Regions from separate parts of the Micromonospora sp. DT47 genome, predicted to be linked through region 2. Evidence: predicted binding sites of a transcription regulator. Region 2 holds the regulator's gene; the other holds the start of a gene.
What was found. Region 2 encodes HspR, which represses chaperone genes until heat shock. Its sites were predicted from a motif close to TTGAGTNNNNNNNACTCAA; they were not measured.
Positions count from the first base shown of each region.

Region 1: lon (endopeptidase La) is a predicted target of HspR. The motif match lies at 1,121-1,139, and genes of this name have one in related genera.

Region 1 covers NZ_JBNCLC010000006.1:33,228-36,741, forward strand. The annotation lists gene lon (endopeptidase La) at 1-1,097, opposite strand, end outside; gene ACLQ2U_RS11320 (histone-like nucleoid-structuring protein Lsr2) at 1,353-1,700, shown strand; partial or broken gene ACLQ2U_RS11325 (DUF664 domain-containing protein) at 1,899-2,348, opposite strand; gene ACLQ2U_RS11330 (hypothetical protein) at 2,663-2,794, shown strand; gene ACLQ2U_RS11335 (hypothetical protein) at 2,856-3,514, opposite strand, start outside.
Region 2 covers NZ_JBNCLC010000001.1:490,355-493,868, reverse strand. The annotation lists gene grpE (nucleotide exchange factor GrpE) at 1-744, shown strand, start outside; gene dnaJ (molecular chaperone DnaJ) at 827-2,008, shown strand; gene ACLQ2U_RS02455 (heat shock protein transcriptional repressor HspR) at 2,038-2,475, shown strand; gene ACLQ2U_RS02450 (hypothetical protein) at 2,865-3,074, shown strand; gene ACLQ2U_RS02445 (hypothetical protein) at 3,172-3,514, opposite strand, start outside.

The DNA of each region.
Region 1 (3,514 bases), on a different contig from region 2:
CTGCGGCCGAGCGCCCGGGCGACGGACTCGCCGAGGCTGGTCTTGCCGACGCCGGGCGGGCCGGCGAGGGCGAGCACCGCGCCGGAGCCGCGTCCGCCGACCACGCCGAGGTTGCGCTCGGCACGGCGGTTGCGCACCGCGAGGTATTCCAGGATGCGGTCCTTCACGTCGGCCAGGCCGGCGTGGTCGGCGTCGAGCACCGCCCGGGCCGCGTCGAGGTCGGTGTTGTCCTCGGTACGCGTGCTCCACGGCATCTCGAGCACGGTGTCGAGCCAGGTACGGATCCAGCCCGCCTCCGGGGAGGCGTCGCTGGCCCGCTCGAGCTTGCCGACCTCGCGCAGCGCCGCCTCGCGGACCTTGTCGGGCAGCTCGGCCGCCTCGACCCGGGCCCGGTAGTCGGCGGAGCCGTCCGGCTCGTCCTCGCCGAGTTCCTTGCGGATCGCGGCGAGCTGCTGGCGGAGCAGGAACTCCCGCTGGGACTTCTCCAGCCCCTCGCGGACGTCGCTGTTGATCTGCTCGGTGACCTCCTGCTCGGCCAGGTGCTCCTTCACCCAGCCGACCAGCAGCTCGAGCCGGGCGGTGACGTCCGGCGCGACGAGCAGGTCGGTCTTCTGCGCCAGGCTGAGCCAGGGCGCGTAGCCGGCCGCGTCGGCCAGCTCGGAGAGTTCGGTCATCCGCTCCATGGCGTCGATGACCTGCCACGCGCCGCGCTGCTGGAGGACCGAGGTCATCAGCGCGCGGTACTCGCGGGCGAGTTCCCGGGCCTTACCGGCCGGGGCGGGTTCGTCGAGTTCGGTCGCCTCGACCCAGAGGGCGGCGCCGGGTCCGGGGACGCCGGAGCCGATCCGGGCGCGGGACAGGCCGCGGATGACGGCGGCCGGTTCGCCGCTAGGCAGCCGGCCGACCTTCTCGATCAGGGCGACCGCGCCGACCGGGCCGTACTCGCCGTCGATGCGGGGCACGGCCAGCAGTTTCTTGTCGCCGGTGGCACGGGCCGCGTCGACGGCGGCCTGCGTCGTCGGGTCGAGGGTCACCGGGATGACCATGCCGGGCAGCAGGACGGCGTCGGTCAGCGGAAGTACCGGAAGAGTTGCCATCGAACACCTGCTATCGCGTTGGGTTGAGCGTGTCTCACTCAAGTCACCAAGCGTTCCCCGTGTTCCTCCCTGTGACCCGGGACACATCCGGGCCCGCCGCCGCCGGCCGGACGGCCAGGCCGGGTGGATTGGCCGTCCGCGGATTTCCCACGATTGACGCGACCCGCCAAATGAAAGCGACGCATATTGTTGCGGATTTGCCGGCGGATAGGTCAAACTCTTAGCACACCCCGCCCGACACAGGGAGTAATGGCGATGGCAAGGAAAGTAATCACCGTTCTGACCGACGACCTCGACGGCGGAAAGGCCGATCGGACCGTCGAGTTCAGCGTGGACGGGGTGGCGTACACCATCGATCTCTCCGACGAGAACGCAGGCGTGCTCCGCAAGGCGCTGGACCCGTACATCAGCGCTGGCCGTCGGATGGGCCGGGGCGCCGTGGAGGTCGCTCGCCCGACCCGTCGGCCCGGCCGGACCGGGGTCTCCGGAATGGACCGCGAGCAGAACCGGGCCATCCGGGAATGGGCCACCAAGAACGGCTACGAGATTTCCGAGCGCGGGCGGATCCCGGTCTCCGTCGTGGAGGCCTGGAAGAACCGCTGACCGCGACCGGATCACGATCCGAGGCACCGGGGTCACGCTGAGAAATCGGCGGAGGCCCCGGCGCTTTTCGCGCCGTTCACAATTTCCACCCGTCGGTGCGCCGACGAAGACCCCGACCGACCGGTCACTCCCCGTCGTACCGTCGATGAGCTGCCGCGCCACGTCGAGCTGCCCGACGTGCCGGGCGTACTCCTGCAGCAGGTGGAACAGGATCCGACCGAGCGACGGCGCGTCCTCGGCCGCGTGGAACCGGCCGCCCAGCCGGGCCGGCCGGGCCAGGTCGACGCCGGCGATGATCCGGCGAGTGTGCGCCACCTCGGCCCGGTACGCCCGCCAGACCTGCGCCGCCGACCGGTCGCCGACCCGCCACTCGGCGTCGTCGTCCCCGGGCGGAGCGGGCGCGACCGGTTCCGCGGCGAAGCCCCAACGGATCCAGCGCCGCTCCACCCAGCCCAGGTGCTGCACCAACCCGAGCGGTGACCAGCCGAGGCGGTCCACCGGGGCGCGCACGCGCTCCTCGGAGAGGCCGGCGGTCTTACGCGCCAACGCCTCGCGGTACCAGTCCAGGTAGCCGACGAGCAGCTCCCCCGGGTCATCGACCCGGTTGCCGGGACCGTCGAGCAGGACCGGGAAGCGCGCGTCGGACATCCACCGACCTTAGGCGCCCCGGGTGACCCGCACCACGATCGAAAACGCATGACCGGCGCACTGTCGTACCCCTAGGTTGTGATGAGCGAGATGCCCGGCGGGCATTACCGCAACGATCTACGGAGGTGGCGCGTGGCGCACTGGTGGAGGCAGACGGCCGGTGGGCTGCCCCGCACGTTCTGATACCTGTGGACCGCCACCCTGATCAACCGCCTGGGCAGTTTCGTCGACACTTCAGCCCGTCGTACGCCGGCGCCTCGGCCCGACCGCCGGTGGGCTGGTGACCGAGCGGTACGGGGCGATTCGCCCTCTGGTTGGGCCTGTTCGGGTTGGCCCTGCTGGTGGCCGCCGGCAACCTGCTCGCCGCCCCGGCCCGGACCCGGCGGATCGCCGCGCTGCGCGCCCCGGCCCCGGCGCCCGTCAAGGGCGCGCCGGCGCTGGTGTGACGACACGGCCGGAGCCGTCCGGGGGTCACCCCCGGACGGCCCCGGCGCCGCGTACGACCGGTCAGTTGACCTCGATCCGGACCGCGTCGAAGGCCGGGGTCTGGTTGGCCCGCTCCATCATCGGGATCCGGTGCGAACCGTCACCGGCCCAGACCGCGCACTGCGCAATGCCGGACTGCGGCAGGCCGGGGATCTGGATGGACACCTCGTCCGCCTGGCCGCCGCCGCCGCCGTCCTCGGTCGCCACGAAGAACGCCGGCACGTCCTGCGGGTTCGACGGGGCCTCGCCGGTGCTCTGCAGCATCCGGCACGCGGTGTGGAAGTGGCCGCGGACCAGCCCCTGGTCGTTGAGGAGCGAGCTCTCCACGTAGTAGCCGCCCTGGCCGGCCGCGAGGAACCGGTCCCGGACCAGGTTCCGGGTCGACACCTTCAGGGTGAACGGCTGGCTGCGCTGGACCTGATCGGGGAACTCGGTGATCAGCAGCGATGGGTTGTTGACGGCCGCGCCGACCTCACCGAACGCGGTGCTGACGCAGCGGTTGCCGTTCTGGAAACCGTCGTGCGGCTGCAGCTTGCTGTTTCCGCAGTCCTTGGCGAGAACGTCGAGCGCGTTGCCGTTGTTGCCGTTCTGGCCCCCGTTGTTCCCGCCGTTCTGGCCGCCGTCCTGGCCCCCGTTGTTCCCGCCGTTCTGGCCACCGTTCTGGCCGCCGTTGTTGGCGG
Region 2 (3,514 bases):
CCACGAGCCGCCGATCCGGAGTCCACCGGGTCGACGCCGGGTGGCTCCGCGCCCGCCGAGCAGGCCGCCGGCGACGGGCCGCGGGTCGTCATCCGCAACAACCGCAAGATCGGCAAGACCGAGGAGGCGCCCGCCGCCGCCGACGCCGGGGCGGACGTCCCGGCCGAGGGCCTGGTCGAGGAGGGTGAGGTCGTGGTCGACGAGATCGAGATCGAGGCCACCTCGGTCGACGGTCCGGCCCCGGCCGGCCCGCCGGTGGTGGACGCCCCCGCGCAGCCGGTCGACGGCGGCGCGGCCGGCTCCCCGCTCGGCGCCGAACTGGAGGCCCTCCGGGCCGAGCTGGACGAGCGGACCCGGGACCTGCAGCGGGTGTCGGCGGAGTACGCCAACTACCGCAAGCGGGTGGATCGGGACCGGGGCGTGGTCCAGGAGCAGGCGACCGGCTCGGTGCTCGCCGCGCTGCTGCCGATCCTGGACGACCTGGACCGGGCCCGGGAGCACGGCGACCTGGTCGGGCCGTTCGGCACGGTGGCCGAACAGCTCACCACCGCGCTGGGCAAGTTCGGCCTGACCCCGTTCGGGGAGCAGGGCGACCCGTTCGACCCCACCCGGCACGAGGCGGTCGCGCACCAGACCTCGCCGGACGTCGACGAGCCGACCTGCGTGCAGGTGATGCGCCGGGGCTACCTGCTCGGGGAGCGCCTGCTGCGGCCGGCGCTGGTCGCGGTCGCCGACCCGGAATAGTGCCTGACCATCCGGTCGCCCCGCCCGCCGGCTCACGGCGGGCGGGGCGACCGGGCCACATCACTCGGAAGGGGGTGGACCGGTGAGTTCCAAGGACTGGATCGAGAAGGACTACTACGCCGCGCTCGGCGTGCAGAAGTCCGCCTCCTCGGACGAGATCAAGAAGGCGTACCGGAAGCTGGCCCGGGAGTCGCACCCGGACCACAACCCCGGTGACCCGAAGGCCGAGGAGCGGTTCAAGGCCGTCTCCGAGGCGTACGCGGTGCTCGGCGACGAGGCCAAGCGCCGCGAGTACGACGAGATGCGCTCGCTGTTCGGCTCGGGCGCGTTCCGGCGCAACGCCCGCGGCGCCGGCCAGCCCGGCGGGGTGCCGTTCGACGTCTCCGACCTGTTCGGCGGCGGGGCCGGCGCGGACACCCGGTTCGGCGGCGGCGGCTTCACCGACCTGTTCAGCTCGATCTTCTCCGGTGGCGGCGCGGGCGGCCCGGCACGTCCGCGCGGCCCGGCCCGCGGCCGGGACGTGGAGACCGAGGTCGCGCTCGACTTCCAGGACGCGGTACGCGGGGTGACCCTCCCGCTGACCCTGCGCGCGCCCGGGGTCTGCGACACCTGCCACGGCAACGGCGCGAAGCCCGGCACCCAGCCGAAGACCTGCCCGGTCTGCCAGGGCGCCGGGGTGACCACCCGCAACCAGGGGTCGTTCAGCTTCTCCGAGCCGTGCCGCAACTGCCAGGGCGTCGGCACGGTCGTCGAGGAGAAGTGCCCGGAGTGCCACGGCACCGGCGGCGTGACCAAGACCCGCACGCTGAACGTCCGCTTCCCCGCCGGGGTGGCCGACGGGCAGCGGATCCGACTGGCCGGGCGGGGTGAGGCGGGCGAGCGCGGCGGCCCGGCCGGTGACCTGTTCGTGCAGGTCAAGGTCCGCCCGGACGAGCTGTTCGGGCGTACCGGGGACGATCTGACCCTGACCGTGCCGATCACCTTCGCGGAGGCGGTGCTCGGCATCGACCTGCGGGTACCCACGCTCGACGGCGCGGTGACCCTGCGGGTCCCGCCGGGTACGCCGTCCGGGCGGGTGCTGCGGGCCCGGGGCAAGGGTGTGGTCCGGCGCGACGGTCAGGCCGGTGACCTGCTGGTCACGCTGGACGTGGTGGTGCCGGCGATCGTGTCGGACGAGGCCCGGGCGGCGCTGGAGTCGTTCGCCGGGTCGACGCCGCCGGCCGCCCGGGAACATCTCGACGCGCGGGTGCGTCGGGTCGGTTGACCGGTGGATCGGGTGCGGAGGTGAGCGGGATGTCGGGCGATTTCGTCGGTTCGGGTGACCCTGCCTACGAGGCCAAGGTGCTGATGATCTCGGTCGCGGCGCGGATGGCGGGGATGCACCCCCAGACCCTGCGCCAGTACGACCGGCTCGGCCTGGTGCAGGCCGGCCGGGCGGCCGGGGGCGGGCGTCGCTACAGCGTGCGCGACGTGGTGCTGCTGCGCGAGGTGCAGCGGCTCAGCCAGGACGACGGGATCAACCTGGCCGGGGTCAAGCGGATCATCGGTCTGGAGCGCCTGCTGGAGCAGGCGCAGCAGCGGGTGGCCCGGCTGGAGGCGGAGTTGGACGCCGCGTACCGGCGGATCGCCGAGCTGGAGTCGCTGGCCACCTTCCCCGGTCGGGATCTCGTGCCCACCAACCGCACGTCGACCGCGCTGGTGGTCTGGCGCCCCCGCCGCACCGACCGCTGACCGCCGGGCCGGTTCCCGGCGGCCGCACCCGCACGGCGCGTGCGGGCCGCACCCGCCTTCTCCGACTGTCCACCCGGTCGATCTTGCACAGCGTCGCCGGCTGCCACCTGCAACTCGCCGCCGCCGACCGCCCCCCGGCCGCACCAGCGCGCTGCGCCGCTGGCTCGACCCGTCGTCCGTCAGGGCCCCCGCCGCCCACCCGGTCCGGACATACCGAGCGGATCGGTCGGGCACGCCGCCGATGCGAATGGCGAGTGGAACACCATGGCTGTCAAACCGCCTCGACCCGGCGTAGTTCCCGGAATTCCCGGCGCGAGCCGGGGCGACTGCCTTAGCCTAAAAGCAGGTCCAACCTGAACAATCCGGACTCCGAACTGGCAGGGGGAGCCATGGCGGAATCGGCCAAGGATGTGGTCCAGCAGGCGGAGGACCGGCTCGAGAAGGTGGCCGAGAAGGTCCGGGAGAGGTTCGACCGGGTCACCGAGGGCGAGTTCACTGACAAGATCAAGAATGGCCGGTTCGCCGACCAGGTCGACCACGGCGTCGACCAGGGGCGGACCGAGGCGAGACGCCGGAACCAGGGTGGATCGGAACGCTGACGATCCGCCGACGTGCGGGCCGGGACCCACGGGGGGCCCCGGCCCGTTCGCCGTGCGTGCGGCGGTGGCCGGCGGGCCACACCCACCGAGAGCGGGACTAGCCGAGCCGGCGGTTCTCCCGGACCAGGCCGCCCTCACACCAGTCCCGATAGACGAAGAGGTCCTGCCGGGCCAGCAGCATCCGGCTGTTGTGCGCCCAGGTGCGCATCAGCTCGTCGCCGTCCCGCTCGGCCTGCTCGACCACCTTCCGGAAGCGGCGCTTCGGGTGCGCGCGGAAGTTCGTCCGGATGCCGTCCGCGGCGTAGATGTAGAGGCAGTGCAGGGCGAACCGGCGGGCCGGACAGGCCGGGTCCATGGCCAGGTCGAAGAGGGTGAGCACCAGGTGGTCCCCGGCCACCAGCAGGTCCCAGTCCGGCGGCATGGAGGTCAGTGGCACCGAA